DNA from 2 places in the Enterobacter sp. JBIWA008 genome. Region 2 is predicted to be linked to the other one. Evidence: riboswitches for the same ligand, from Rfam matches in the RefSeq annotation. Region 2 holds a riboswitch; the other holds the start of a gene.
The links. Region 2 has a riboswitch for thiamine pyrophosphate ahead of thiC (phosphomethylpyrimidine synthase ThiC). Riboswitches for the same ligand answer to the same signal wherever they lie in the genome.
Positions count from the first base shown of each region.

Region 1 (7,482 bases), 1.9 Mb from region 2:
CCACCTGCCGGGAAAAGCCGCGCGCCTCTTTTAGCGAATATTCAAAGATGTTGTTGATTTGCGTGCCATAGCCACGGGAACGCGTCACCACCCCCTCTTCCTCCAGCGCCTGCATCGCTTTTCGCACGGTGATGCGCGACACCCCGGTTAACTGGCTCAGATCGCGCTCGCCGGGCAAAATGTTCCCGTGCTCCAGCATGCCGCTTCGCACCGCATTTTTTACCGTTTCGGCAAACTTCAGGTACAGCGGCGTGTTGTCGGGCGCGGCGATCCGTTCATTCAGTTGAGCGATTAACCGGGTATGCGCTTGTTCCATCTCTGTTTTTCTCAGGCGTGATGTATCCTGCCAGTATACGGCTTACCACCATGCATGAAAATGGTGTACCGGCCCAATACCGTGACCGACTTCCAGAGTATCGGCTTTTGCCAGCGCCGCCGAGAGCCAGATTTTCGCTTCGCGCACCGTATCGGCCCAGCTTTCATGCCGCGGGCGCAGCGCCGCCAGCGCGGCCGAAAGCGTACAGCCCGTGCCGTGGGTGTTTTTGGTCTGCACGCGCGGAGCGGTAAAACGCACTTCGCCGTCGCGGGTAAAGAGCCAGTCCGGGCTTTCAGCGTCATCCAGATGGCCGCCCTTCATCAGCACCGCCCCGCAGCCCATCGACAGCAGCGCGTTCCCCTGCTCTTTCATCTCGCGTTCCGTTTGCGCATGCGATGCGCCCAACAGCGCGGCGGCTTCCGGCAGATTGGGCGTGATAAGCGCCACCTGCGGCAGCAGCTTTTTGCGCAGCGTCTCGACGGCAGAGGCGGAGAGCAGCGGGTCACCGCTTTTTGCCAGCATGACGGTATCCAGCACCACGTTTCGCACCTGATAGCGTTTAAGCCGCTCGGCCACCGCTTCCACAATGTCGGTCTCGGCCAACATGCCGATCTTGGTGGTATCGATGCGCACGTCGCTGAACACTGAATCCAGCTGCGCGGCAACAAAATCCGGCTCGATACGGTAAACCGACTGCACGCCGCGCGTGTTTTGCGCCACCAGCGCGGTAATGACGGAACAGCCGTATGCGCCAAGGGCGGAGAAGGTTTTCAGGTCAGCCTGGATACCCGCGCCGCCGCTGGGATCGGTGCCGGCTATGGTCAGGGCGTTAATCCGTTTCATGCCAGTTCCTCCAGCGTGTAGAGCGCATCCAGGAACGCGCTGGCAAAACTGCCTGGGCCACGAGAATGCGCAATGGCTGTCGTTCCGGCTCGCTTCATAAATCCGCACGCGGCGGAGACGTTATCCAGCCTGTCGCCCGGCAGTGAGCAACTCGCCGCCACAACGGCAGAGAGTGCGCACCCGGTTCCCACCACGCGCGTCATCAGCGGATCGCCGCCCGTTACCGTGCGGGTGCGTTGCCCATCAGTGATGTAATCCACCTCACCGGTGACTACCACAACGGCATTGGTCTGGCGAGCCAGCGCCTGTGCGGCGGGCACCGCGCTGGCTGCGGTGTCGGTTGTATCGACGCCGCGTCCGCCCGCGCTCATTCCGGCAAGAGCCAGAATTTCGGAGGCATTGCCGCGAATGGCGGCCGGTTTCAGGGCCAGGATTTGATGGCAAAAGCGGGTGCGGAACGTCAGGGCGCCCGCGGCAACCGGGTCCAGCGTCCAGGGCTTGCCTGCAGCGACCGCGCTCTCAATCGCCCGACGCATCGCCTGGGCACGCGGTGAGGTCAGCGTACCAACGTTGATCAGCAATGCATCGGCGATGCCGGCAAACTGTTCAGCCTCTTCCGCCTCAATCACCATCGCCGGCGAGGCGCCAAGCGCCAGCAGAACGTTGGCAGTAAAGGTCTGTACGACGTCGTTAGTCATACAATGCGTAAGCGGAGAACGGGTTCGGAAGTGGTGTAAAACGTGTAAATCGAGCAGGTCAGGCTGCATGGGTTCGCTCCTGCCTTGCGTGAAGAAGCGATGACCGGGAAGGCATCTGACTTCCCTACGCTGGCATTATCCAGATCAGGTAATACGGGTATTTCTCAGCCTTCACAAAGAAGGGCACCCCGAGTCAAAATACTTTTAAAACAGTGAGTTATCAAACTCATTAACGTTAGGTAGTGTAACCGCGGCCGTAGGCCAGGCGCAAGGAGTTTCGATTTATCACCCCGTTTGTTACAGCGGAAATCTCCAGTCGTTCTTTCCCTTCATTTACCTACATTTATTACGCTTTAGTTAATTCTGGTTCGATAATTGTTAATACGTTATTGAAAAACTTTATTACGCACTTTTATTGTGTCTATTATTTTTGTTCTTTATTACGTGCTTCTTCTGCTTTTATAAGATATGAAAACTTCTTTCGCATGAAAGAATAAGAAGGTATTAATTTATTTAACTCTATTAAACATTTGTACTTTCATCAATAGCTTAACGCTCACATTGATTTATCGAACAATCCATAAGTTAATGTATACATTAAATAAATCTCCTCGATACCGCATCCTGACCTTTCATTTATTCATATCATTTATGATTTAGATCAAAATCATTAATTTGAGTTTAATTGATAGTTTATTCACGCAATTAAAAAAGCTCCGGGCAATAAATATCCTGTATTGACATACGGAAATACAGATAACCACATGCTCACTATGGCAAAAACTGTTCTGCTTAAATTTGTTTTTCAAAACGTTAATGATGTGAGTCCTTCGAATGAAAGTTTTAAATAAATCTGTTGTTTCTGTTTTTGTATTGGGGGTGGTAGCAGGTAGCGCCATGAATATTACTGACGCTGCTGCTGCCGTTTGGGATGACGCATCAATCACAAATATTGTGAATGACCATCAAGACCAAATTACGCAAAACAAGGATGATAGTATTGCTCGCGATCTCTCAACTGAAAATCGCTTAACGCAGGTGGATAGTGACCTTCAATCCACTAAATTAGGTGTTTTGGTTATTGAGAAAGCCACAAATGAGGCTAACCAAAAAGCCTTACTTGCTGGTGCGCTTGCAGATACCGCCAATCAAAAAAGCGATGCTGCTTTACAGGGTGTCACGACGAACGGCACAGAAATTAGCAATATGGAGAACGTTAATAAAGTGCAAGATAACCGTCTTAATAGCCTGGAAAATGCCCCTAAACCCACTAACGGCGTAGATGGCAAAGATGGCGTGACGACCACCGTGACGCGCATGCAGGTAGACGCAGCAACACAAACTAAAGTGGCTGATAATACCCAGGCGGTTACCGCCACCGCTCAGGATCTGCTGGCAACGAAACAGACGTTACAGGCAATGAATAATAATACCAACCAGCAATTTAAATCACTGCACGATGAAGTGGATAATAATAAGAAGCAAGCCAATGCGGGTATTTCAGGAGCCATGGCGATGGCAGGTTTACCGCAAGTACAAACGAATCAGCATGTTATGTTTTCTGCTGGCGGAGCTACATACAATAGTGAAAGCGCCATTGCCGTCGGGGCATCCGTTAACTTTAGTTCACATGTCATCGCGAAAGTGAGCTTCTCTGATGATACCGCCAATAATATGGGAGCATCAGTTGGCGTCGGAATGGGCTTTTAACTAAATACAACTGAAGCATTATTAACTGACGCCATTAAGTTAATAACCCGCTTGCCTCTGGCAAGAATCGCGATGACAGAAAAAACATGCTCAGATATATCATTCTTTCAGCGACCCTGCATCTGATGCTCATTGGTGTCGGCATTTGGGTCGGCATGATGTACGTCTCCTATTATCTGTGCGTTTTATAAGGTGGAGAAAAATTTAGCTATGAAAACTCAATTAATATTGATTGCACTGATGTTGACGGTAGCGACAACACCGGCTCATGCCATTAATGCGCACTATCGTGCTCAATTAGAACGTTCAGGATGTACTGAGATGAACGCGAATGACGGCTCTTGTGATATCCACAAAACAAAAGCCCAAAATGCGGCGCAGCACGCACCAGCTAAGGTCCACGACCCTTTGCGTGAAGCCACTTTCACATCGGATGCGGTTAACGCCACGATTTCAAACGGCTTTTTTAACGCCACCATTAACGGTAAAAAGGCCACCGTGAAACGTCTGAATGCTCATTTCTATGAAATTCACGGTAATGGTTTTGTTATATCGCTAAGCCTTGATGAGAACGGCATTACCACGGCGTCCTGGAATAAGACGGCAGGACGTAACCACGGCATTTTGCAGGTGTCGCAGAAATAAAGATAACAAGGAGGCAGTCTGCCTCCTTTTCGGTCAGCGAATGGCACGATTTGTCACACTCTTTTTTATGAATTTACAGTCAGGGTAGAACACACGTAACAGGCTGTTTTTCTTTACCATAAAGTGCAATTTTCTTCCTAAAAAAGGGGATATCTTCTCCCCTGAGCGCCATGTCACAAAACAGTAAACAAATTAACCATTGAGCCCCGTGGCAAAAGGCTCTATATTGGCGGCGTTTTTTTCAGGCCCCATCTGTTTTTTAACTTTTTATTCAATCGTGGCTCATAACGAAGCGGCGGTTGTAGGAGTGATATGATGACGGATAAAGTCCGTATTGACACCGTAGATGCCCACAAAAGCAACGAAACCTATCTGGCCCGTCAGGCCGAGTTTGAATCTAACGTCAGGAGTTATCCGCGCAAACTGCCTTTAGCCATCGCTAAAGCAGAAGGCGTGTGGATCACCGATGCAGATAATAAAGAATACCTTGACTGTTTAGCAGGCGCAGGAACCCTTGCGCTTGGCCATAACCATCCTGATGTGCTGAAAAGCATCCAAAATGTCATTACCAGCGGCTTGCCGTTACACACTCTGGATCTGACTACGCCTCTGAAAGACGCGTTTTCCGAATACCTGCTCTCTCTGCTGCCTGGTCAGGGCAAAGAGTACTGCCTGCAGTTCACCGGTCCATCCGGTGCTGACGCCGTTGAAGCGGCGCTGAAGCTGGCGAAAAAAGTGACCGGCCGTAGCGGTATCATCAGCTTCTCTGGTGGTTACCACGGTATGACCCACGGCGCACTGTCCGTGACCGGCAACCTGTCTCCGAAAGAAGCGGTTGACGGTATGATGCCAGAAGTACAGTTCATGCCTTACCCGCACGAGTACCGTTGCCCGCTGGGTATCGGTGGTGAAGCGGGCGTGAAAGCGCTGACTTACTACTTCGATAACCTGATTAACGACGTTGAAAGCGGCGTGCGTAAACCTGCTGCGGTGATTCTGGAAGCCGTTCAGGGCGAAGGCGGCGTGAACCCGGCTCCGGCTGAGTGGCTGCAGCGCATCCGTAAAGTGACTCAGGAACACGGCATTCTGCTGATCCTCGACGAAGTTCAGGCTGGCTTTGCCCGTACCGGTAAATTCTTCGCCTTCGAACACGCTGGCATTGAGCCAGACATCATCGTGATGTCTAAAGCAGTGGGTGGCGGTCTGCCGCTGGCCGTGCTCGGTATCAAAAAGCAGTTCGATGCATGGGCGCCAGGTCACCACACCGGTACCTTCCGCGGCAACCAGCTAGCGATGGCAACCGGTCTGACGACGCTGAAAATCCTGAAAGACCAGAACATCGCAGGCAAAGTGGCGGCACAAGGCGAATGGCTGAAAGGCCAGCTGAAAGAGATGGCGAAACGCTATCCGGTCATCGGCCACGTGCGCGGTCTGGGCATGATGATCGGTATTGAGATCGTTAAGCCACACGAAGCCGCTGACCACATGGGCTGCTTCCCGGGCGACGGCGAGCTGTCTGCACTGATTCAGAAGAAGTGCTTCGAAGCCGGTCTGATTCTGGAGCGCGGTGGCCGTAACGGTATCGTTCTGCGTCTGCTGCCGTCTCTGCTGATCAGCGACGAAGAGCTGAAAATCTTCCTGGATAAATTTGAGCAGGCACTGCTTGCTGCGGGCGTTCGCCCGGCGTAACCGGAGTTATTGATTACGATGTCTGATTCAAACCCAATTTTGTTCTCCTCTGCGCAGAGCATTGAAGCTTACCAGCAGGCGATCGAACAAAGCTCTCAGGCTGTGATGCAGTGGCTGAAACAGCCTGAGATGTACCAGGGCAAAACGGTCGCAGAGCTGCGCGACCGTATTAAGCTGGATTTCAATCCGAAAGGGCTGGGCAACGAAGCGGCGATTGAACGCGCCGTGGAGTTCTTCCTGAAAGACAGCTTGTCCGTTCATCATCCGCAGTGTGTGGCGCACCTTCACTGCCCAAGCCTGGTGGTAAGCCAGGCGGCGGAAGTGCTGATCAACGCCACTAACCAGAGTATGGACTCCTGGGATCAAAGCCCGTCCGCAACCATTATCGAGATCAAACTGATCGAGTGGCTGCGTACCCGCGTGGGTTATCAGGCCGGCGACGCCGGTGTCTTCACCAGCGGTGGCACCCAGAGCAACCTGATGGGCCTGATGCTGGCTCGCGATGCGTTCTTCGCGCGTCAGGGCCACTCCGTTCAGCAGGACGGCCTGGTGGGCGATCTGCGTAAGATCCGCGTGCTGTGCTCCGAAAACGCGCACTTCTCCGTGCAGAAAAACATGGCGCTGATGGGTCTGGGCTACCAGTCCGTGGTGCAGGTGAAAACGGACGAATTCTCCCGTATGGATCTGACCGATCTGGCGGCGAAAATTGAGCAGTGCAATGCAAACGGTGAGCAGATTCTGGCGATCGTCGCGACGGCAGGTACCACCGATGCCGGTGCTATCGACCCGCTGCGTGCGATTGCAGAGCTGGCCGCGAAGCAGAACATCTGGGTACACGTTGATGCGGCCTGGGGCGGCGCGCTGCTGATGTCTGAGCAGTATCGTCACTACCTGGACGGCATTGAGCTGGTGGATTCCGTCACCCTGGACTTCCACAAGCAGTTCTTCCAGACCATCAGCTGCGGCGCGTTCCTGCTGAAAGAAGCGCGTCACTATGAGCTGATGCGCTATCAGGCGGCCTACCTGAACTCTGAGTTCGACGAAGAGGCAGGCGTGCCTAACCTGGTGTCCAAATCTCTGCAGACCACCCGTCGTTTCGACGCGCTGAAGCTGTGGATGAGCCTGGAAGCGCTGGGTCAGGAGCAATACGCGGCGATCATCGATCACGGCGTGACGCTGGCGCAGCAGGTTGCGGCCTACGTGAAAGAGCAGCCTGCTCTGGAACTGGTTATGCAGCCACAGCTGGCGAGCGTTCTGTTCCGCTTCCGCGGACAGGTACAGACGGATGACGCGGGCATCGCCCTGCTGAACCAGAAAATTGGTGATGCGTTGCTGGAATCCGGCCGTGCGAACGTCGGTGTGACCGAGCATAACGGCGTCACCTGCCTGAAGCTGACGCTGCTGAACCCAACCGTGACGCTGGAAGATATTAAAATCCTGCTGTCCCTGGTTGAGCGCACCGCGCAGGAAGTTCTGGCTAAGTAATACAACACCCCTCTTCCGCCGGGAGAGGGGTTATTTTTACATCCCTGCCCACCACATCCTGGTTTTTAATCCCCAGTAACTCGTCCAGCCCGTCGT
Region 1 covers NZ_CP074149.1:3,183,119-3,190,600, forward strand. The annotation lists gene KGP24_RS15305 (GntR family transcriptional regulator) at 1-316, opposite strand, end outside; gene thiD (bifunctional hydroxymethylpyrimidine kinase/phosphomethylpyrimidine kinase) at 359-1,159, opposite strand; gene thiM (hydroxyethylthiazole kinase) at 1,156-1,926, opposite strand; TPP riboswitch at 1,962-2,058, opposite strand; gene KGP24_RS15320 (YadA C-terminal domain-containing protein) at 2,692-3,567, shown strand; gene KGP24_RS15325 (hypothetical protein) at 3,778-4,212, shown strand; gene KGP24_RS15330 (diaminobutyrate--2-oxoglutarate transaminase) at 4,525-5,901, shown strand; gene KGP24_RS15335 (aspartate aminotransferase family protein) at 5,920-7,386, shown strand; gene KGP24_RS15340 (protein disulfide oxidoreductase) at 7,423-7,482, opposite strand, start outside.
Region 1: another riboswitch for thiamine pyrophosphate. It lies ahead of thiM (hydroxyethylthiazole kinase); the one in region 2 lies ahead of thiC (phosphomethylpyrimidine synthase ThiC).

Region 2 (7,482 bases):
TAGCGTGATAAATACGGCTATCAGAACAAAGCTGATCAAAATCCCTGCAAAACTCACCAGGATTGGCGTTGTAAAAGAGAGCTTTCTGCTGTGAACAGGCATGAGTTATCAGCGATCCTGAAGAGGTGTTAATCCAAAAGTATGCTGGTTAATTATACTTCGCAGAGTATGAGACGGGATGATTTATCTTAAAAACTCGTCAGAAAGCCTCTATTTGTAAAGGCAGGGCGAAACGAGGAAGAAGCTTTTCGCCCTGGTCAGCATCCGCTGCTGACCCTGACAGACTAAAAAAACGAGCGAAAGCCAGCCATCGCCCGATGATAACGCTCCGAGCCGCCTCGGGAACTTTTCGCACTGTTGCAGGCAGTATCAGCGAAACTGCGAGGCGCGCCCCAGCCAGCTGTCCCAGTCTTTCCACACCGGCTGTAATCCCTGGGTGCTAAGTGCCTGGGCCACTTCTTCAGGACGACGGCCATCGTGCGGCGCAAACTGCTCCAGCTCCGGATGATTGTCCGCATACCCGCCCGGCTGAGTTTTCGAAAAGGCGCTGACGTTATTGATGGCCAGCGGAATGACCCGATCGCGAAACTCGGGGGATTCTCTCGTCGACAATGACAGCTCCACTTCCGGTGCCAGCAGGCGAAACGCACAGATTACTTGCACCAGCTGGCGTTCGTCCATGATCGACGCCGGTTCGATACCGCCCGCGCAGGGGCGCAGCCGCGGGAATGAGATTGAGTAGCGGCTCTGCCAGTAGTGTTGCTGTAGCCACAGCAGATGCTCCGCCACCATAAAGCAATCCACGCGCCAGCTGTCTGACAGCCCAATCAGTGCGCCGAGACCGATTTTGTCGATCCCTGCCCGACCCAGCCGGTCCGGGGTTTCCAGGCGAAAGATGAAATCCTGCTTTTTCCCTTTCAGGTGGTGCCGGGCGTACATGGCTTCGTGATAGGTCTCCTGATAGACCATTACGCCGTCCAGCCCAAGAGTTTTCAGCTCTGCGTACTCGTCTTCGGATAACGGCTGCACTTCCATCTGCAACGACGCAAACTGACGACGAATGGCGGGAAGGTGCTGACGGAAATAGTCCATTCCCACTTTTCCCTGATGCTCCCCGGTGACCAACAGGAGATGCTCAAAACCCATCTCCCGGATGGCGGCGCATTCGCGGGCGATCTCGCTTTCGTCTAGGGTTTTGCGCTTGATGCGGTTGCTCATGGAAAAACCGCAGTAGGTGCAATCATTGGCGCAAAGGTTTGAGAGATAGAGCGGCACGTAGAAGCTCACCGTGTTGCCAAAACGCTGTCGCGTGAGCCGCTGCGCGCGTTGCGCCATTTGCTCCAGATACGCGCTGGCGGCAGGGGAGAGCAGCGCCATCATGTCCTCGCGGGTGACATGACGTGCGTTCAGAGCGCGCTCAACGTCTGCGGCGGTTTTACTGTTGATGTGCAGGTGGATATCTTCCCAGTTCAGCTCCCGCCAGCGGTCGGTGAAAGTGCTCATGAGTACGCCTCCAGAAAGCCCGTCAGCGGGCTGGTGGCATGCGCCTTGAAACTGCGCGAACCGGGACCGGATCCCCTTGCCAGCAGGCCAGCCTCTACGGCCATGCGGAACGCACGCGCCATCCTGACCGGGTCGTCGGCAACTGCGATGGCCGTGTTGACCAGTACCGCGTCGGCGCCCATCTCCAGCGCTTGCGCGGCATGGCTGGGCACGCCAATGCCTGCATCAACCACCACCGGCACGGTAGCCTGCTCAATAATGATTTCCAGCATCGCGCGGGTTTCCAGCCCCTGGTTGGAGCCAATGGGGGCACCCAGCGGCATGACGGCGGCGCAGCCGACCTCTTCCAGCCGTTTGCACAGAACAGGGTCGGCGCCGCAGTAAGGCAGGACGGTAAACCCTTGCTGCACCAGCTTTTCAGCTGCTTTCAGCGTTTCGATGGGGTCGGGCAGCAGCCAGCGCGCGTCCGGGTGGATTTCCAGTTTCAGCCAGCTCGTGCCCAGCGCTTCGCGTGCCAGCTGGGCGGCAAATACCGCCTCTTCTGCCGTTTTCGCGCCAGAGGTATTGGGCAGCAGCGTCACGCCTGCCGCCAGCAGCGGGGCCAGGATCGCATCGCTGTGATGGCGCAGATCCACGCGCTTGAGCGCCAGCGTCACCAGCTGGCTGCCGCTTGCGCGAATGGCATCCACCATCAGCTGCGGTGAGGCGAATTTTCCGGTTCCGGTAAACAGATGCGAATCAAAAACCTTATCGGCAATACGTAACATCTCAGCCCCCTGCGATAACCTGAAACAGCAGGATCTGGTCGCCGTCATTGACCTGCTGATGTTCCCACTGCTCGCGCGGCAGGATCTGTTGATTGAGCGCCAGCGCCGTTCCCGGCTTGAGCTGACGTAATTTATCGAGCAGTACGGCAACGGTAAGCCCGTCGTCGCAGCTCATAGGCTCATCGTTAAACAGAATGCGCATCGCGGCCTCCACATACCGGGCAGCCGCTGGCGCGGCGTAACGCCAGCTGGCGCCAGCCGCTGGAGCGGGCATCAAACAGACGCAGCGTATTGCGTTCTGTGTCCATGCCGCTGAGCAGCTTGATGGCTTCCAGCGCCTGCATGGTGCCCATCACCCCGACCACCGGACCAAGAATGCCCGCCGTACGGCAGTTGCGTGTCGGCTCGGCATTGTCCGGCCACAGGCAGCGATAGCAGCCCTGCGACCACGGCGGGGTCAGGACCATCATTTGCCCGCCGAACCCCACCGCGCTGGCGGTAATGAGCGGCGTATTATTTGCCACGCAGGCGGCGTTAATCGCCTGGCGCGTCGCCATGTTGTCCGTGCAGTCCAGCACTACGTCGGCAAGGGCGACTTCGCAGCGCAGGCTTTCACCGCTAAGCCGCTCCTGTAAGGCAATCAGCTCGATATCCGGGTTGAGCTGGTTCAGGCGCTGCCGGGTGATTTGCGCTTTCGGCTGGTTGATATCCTTGGTGGTAAAGAGGATTTGCCGCTGCAGGTTGCTGAGGTGGACCTCATCGTCGTCGGCCAGGACCAGCGTACCGATACCCGCCCCTGCCAGATAGAGCGCGGCGGGTGCGCCTAATCCCCCCAGGCCAACAATCAGCACCCGGCTGGTGAGCAGTTTTTGCTGCCCGTCGATGGCGATATCTTCCAGCAGGATCTGACGGCTGTAGCGCATAAAATCACGATCATTCATCGCCTGCTCCTGCCAGCTGTAACAGCTGTGCGGTTGCGGCCTGCCAGTCTGCGGCCTGGGTGATGGCGCTGACGACGGCGATGCTGCCGACGCCGGTCTCAAGCACCGCCGGGGCACGTTCAAGGCTGATTCCGCCGATGGCGACGGTGGGGTAATCGGCAAGGCGTTTAACGTGACTCGCCAGCTGCGTCAGTCCCTGCGGTGCGGAGGGCATCTGCTTAGTTTGCGTCGGGAAGACGTGACCCAGCGCGATGTAAGAGGGACGGGCCGCGAGGGCCACGTCGATCTCCATATCATCGTGCGTTGACACGCCCAGACGCAACCCGGCTTCGCGGATTGCGCTCAGGTCCGTTGTTTCCAGGTCCTCCTGACCCAGATGCACGCCATATGCCCGGTGCTTAACGGCCAGCCGCCAGTAGTCGTTGATAAACAGGCGGGCGTTATACCGACGCCCAAGCTCGATTGCGGCAACCACATCGGCTTCCACCTCGTCATCGGGTTTATTCTTGATGCGCAGCTGGAGGGTGCGAACGCCTGTCTCCAGCAGGCGCTCTATCCACGCTACGCTGTCCACCACCGGATAGAGTCCTAAACGGTAGGGGACGGGCGGGAAATCGGGCTGGTACATTACGCCTCCTCTTTTTTGAGATAGATTTCGCCGCCTTTGGCGCGGAAGGTTTCAGACATGTCAGCCATACCCACTTCAATGGTTTGCGCGGCGGCGTAGTCGCGCACCTCCTGGCTGATTTTCATCGAGCAGAATTTTGGCCCGCACATTGAGCAGAAGTGTGCGACTTTGCCTGATTCCTGCGGCAGGGTCTCATCGTGATAAGCGCGGGCGGTGAACGGGTCCAGCGCCAGGTTGAATTGGTCTTCCCAGCGGAATTCGAAGCGCGCCTTCGACATGGCGTTATCGCGGATTTGCGCCCCCGGGTGGCCTTTGGCCAGATCCGCCGCATGAGCGGCAATTTTGTAGGTGATCAGCCCCTGCTTCACGTCCTCTTTGTTTGGCAGGCCGAGATGCTCTTTCGGCGTCACGTAGCAGAGCATGGCGCAGCCGAACCAGCCAATCATCGCCGCACCAATCCCGGAGGTGAAGTGGTCATAGCCCGGAGCAATATCCGTGGTCAACGGACCCAGGGTATAGAACGGCGCTTCGTGGCAGTGCTCCAGCTCTTCGGTCATGTTGCGGCGGATCATTTGCATCGGCACGTGTCCCGGGCCTTCAATCATCACCTGCACGTCATACTCCCAGGCGATTTTGGTCAGTTCGCCCAGCGTGTGCAGCTCGGCAAACTGCGCTTCGTCGTTGGCGTCGCGGATGGAGCCCGGGCGCAGACCGTCACCCAGTGACAGGGATACGTCATAGGCGGCGCAGATTTCGCAGATCTCGCGAAAGTGTTCGTAGAGGAAGTTTTCCTGATGATGGGACAGGCACCACTTCGCCATAATGGAACCGCCGCGCGAGACGATGCCGGTCAGACGCTTCGCCGTCATCGGCACGTAGCGCAGCAGCACGCCCGCGTGAATAGTGAAGTAGTCCACGCCCTGCTCAGCCTGCTCCAGCAGCGTGTCGCGGAATGTTTCCCAGGTGAGGTCTTCGGCAATGCCGTTGACCTTCTCCAGCGCCTGATAAATCGGGACGGTGCCAATCGGTACCGGGCTGTTACGCAGGATCCATTCGCGGGTTTCATGGATATAACGGCCGGTGGAGAGATCCATTACCGTGTCCGCGCCCCAGCGCGTGGACCAGACCAGCTTTTCCACCTCTTCTTCGATGGAGGAGGTGACGGCAGAGTTACCAATGTTCGCGTTGACCTTCACCAGGAAGTTGCGGCCGATAATCATCGGCTCAGATTCCGGGTGGTTGATGTTGGCGGGGATAATTGCGCGCCCGGCGGCCACTTCGTCACGCACAAACTCCGGCGTGATGTTCTCCGGCAGGCGAGCGCCAAAGCCTTCACCCGGATGCTGGTAGCGCAGCACTTCGCTACGGATGCGCTCGCGACCCATGTTTTCGCGGATGGCGATGAACTCCATCTCCGGCGTGACGATGCCCTGGCGCGCGTAGTGCAGCTGGGTCACGCATTTGCCCGCTTTAGCGCGTTTTGGCGTCAGCAAGCCGGTAAAGCGCAGCTCGTCCAGACCGTCGTCGGCCAGGCGCTCTTTGGTGTACGCAGAGCTGCGCACGCTCAGTTCTTCGCAGTCGTTGCGCGCATTAATCCACGGCTGGCGCAGCTTAGCCAGACCCTGCTGGACGTTGATGGCAACAGCAGGATCGCCGTACGGGCCGGAGGTGTCATATACCGGCACGGCTTCGTTGTCTTCATACTGCGGGTTATCTTTGCTGCCGCCGATAAGCGTCGGGCTGAGCTGAATTTCGCGCATTGGGACGCGGATATCGGACTGCGAGCCGGAAATGTAGATGCGTTTCGAGTTCGGGAAAGCGCTGCCTTCCAGAGTGTCGATGAAGTGTTGGGCCTGTGCGCGCTGTTCGCGGCGGGTCAGTTTTGCAGTAGACATAGCTCATTCCAAAAGTGAAGGACATGGCTTGTCAGACGACGGATGAAGCAAGAGAGGATCGCCCAGGGGCGATACAACAGCAGTGTGACTCTTGTTCCCTTCGCAGGTATTAGCCTGATCAGGTTCCGCGGATCCCGAATTAACGGTCTCAGCCCGCGCTTTCAGGCGCTGGGCACTCCGACAAGAAAAATCCCCCTCGTGAGAGGGGCGAATGGTTGTAAATTACTCGTTAACGATAAAGAACTCAAGCAGGGCGCGCGACGTTCTCTTCGTTACTGATGTTCAAATCATTGTCCAGAACGAGGGCGATCAGCTTATCTTCCAGCGTAAATCGCTCTTCCAGCGCTTCACCGAGATCGGAAAGCGCCCGCTGGAACTCGAGATAGTTATCGTGATCGATGGCGTTCTCAAGCGCGGAATCATAGTAATCCATGATCTGCTGGGTGTTGGCTTCCAGCAGCGGATAGAGCTTGCTGGCCGCTAAATAGGGTGTTGTCCCTTCCATTTCGCGGATAATGCGTTCATAAATATTGAAATGGCCGTCGGACAGATAGTCGACCAGGCCCTGACAAAAATCATCCAGCGCTTTTTCATTCAGTCGCATAAACGATTCTTTGCCAGGCTTAATACCGACCAGATTGTAATAAGCCACGAGTAGATGCTTGCGTACATGTAGCCAGCGATCCACCAGTTTGTTACTTCCTCTAACGCGCTCAGTCAGGCTTTGCAGCTGGTTTAACATGGTCGACTCCGCAAATGTAGGATTGAATCTGCTTATCCAGAATGTAACCACAATGCTAACAACATGTCAGTGAAGCGAAGGTAGTGCAATAGATATGGATCGTATTATTGAAAAATCAGATCTGGGTTGGTGGATCGTCAGCCACGAACAAAAATTATGGTTGCCCGGTGGAGAACTGCCCTACGGTGCGGCGGAAACGTTCGATCTCGCGGGTCAGCCTGCGCTAAAGATCGGCGAGTGGCAGGGTGAGCCGGTGTGGTTGATCCAACAAGCGCGTCGTCAGGATCTGGGATCCGTTCGCCAGGTGTTGGATCTGGACGTGGGCCTGTTCCAGCTGGCGGGGCGCGGTGTGCAGCTGGCGGAGTTTTACCGCTCGCATAAATACTGCGGCTACTGCGGTCATACCATGCGTCCGAGCAAAACCGAGTGGGCGATGCTCTGCAGCCACTGCCGCGAACGCTACTATCCGCAAATTGCGCCGTGCATTATTGTCGCTATCCGCCGGGATGATGCTATTTTGCTGGCGCAGCATACCCGTCATCGCAACGGCGTTCACACCGTGCTGGCCGGCTTCGTCGAGGTGGGAGAAACGCTGGAACAGGCGGTGGCTCGCGAGGTGATGGAGGAGAGCGGGATAAAAGTGAAGAACCTGCGCTATGTCACCTCTCAGCCGTGGCCGTTCCCACAGTCGCTGATGACGGCCTTTATGGCCGAATACGACAGCGGTGAGATCGTTATCGACCAGAAAGAACTGCTGGATGCGAACTGGTATCGCTACGACGATCTACCGCTGTTGCCTCCGCCGGGCACCGTGGCGCGCCGGCTGATAGAAGATACCGTGGCGATGTGTCGGGCCGAGTATGAGTAGTGTTACACTGAGGCCATGACGCTTAAGGAACTGCAAAAATGACCGAACTGAAGAACGATCGTTATCTGCGTGCGCTGCTGCGCCAGCCCGTTGATGTCACCCCGGTGTGGATGATGCGCCAGGCGGGACGCTATCTCC
Region 2 covers NZ_CP074149.1:274,112-281,593, forward strand. The annotation lists gene KGP24_RS01310 (sensor domain-containing diguanylate cyclase) at 1-102, opposite strand, end outside; gene thiH (2-iminoacetate synthase ThiH) at 370-1,503, opposite strand; gene thiG (thiazole synthase) at 1,500-2,270, opposite strand; gene thiS (sulfur carrier protein ThiS) at 2,272-2,472, opposite strand; gene KGP24_RS01330 (HesA/MoeB/ThiF family protein) at 2,456-3,211, opposite strand; gene thiE (thiamine phosphate synthase) at 3,204-3,839, opposite strand; gene thiC (phosphomethylpyrimidine synthase ThiC) at 3,839-5,734, opposite strand; TPP riboswitch at 5,813-5,924, opposite strand; gene rsd (sigma D regulator) at 5,979-6,476, opposite strand; gene nudC (NAD(+) diphosphatase) at 6,571-7,344, shown strand; gene hemE (uroporphyrinogen decarboxylase) at 7,383-7,482, shown strand, end outside.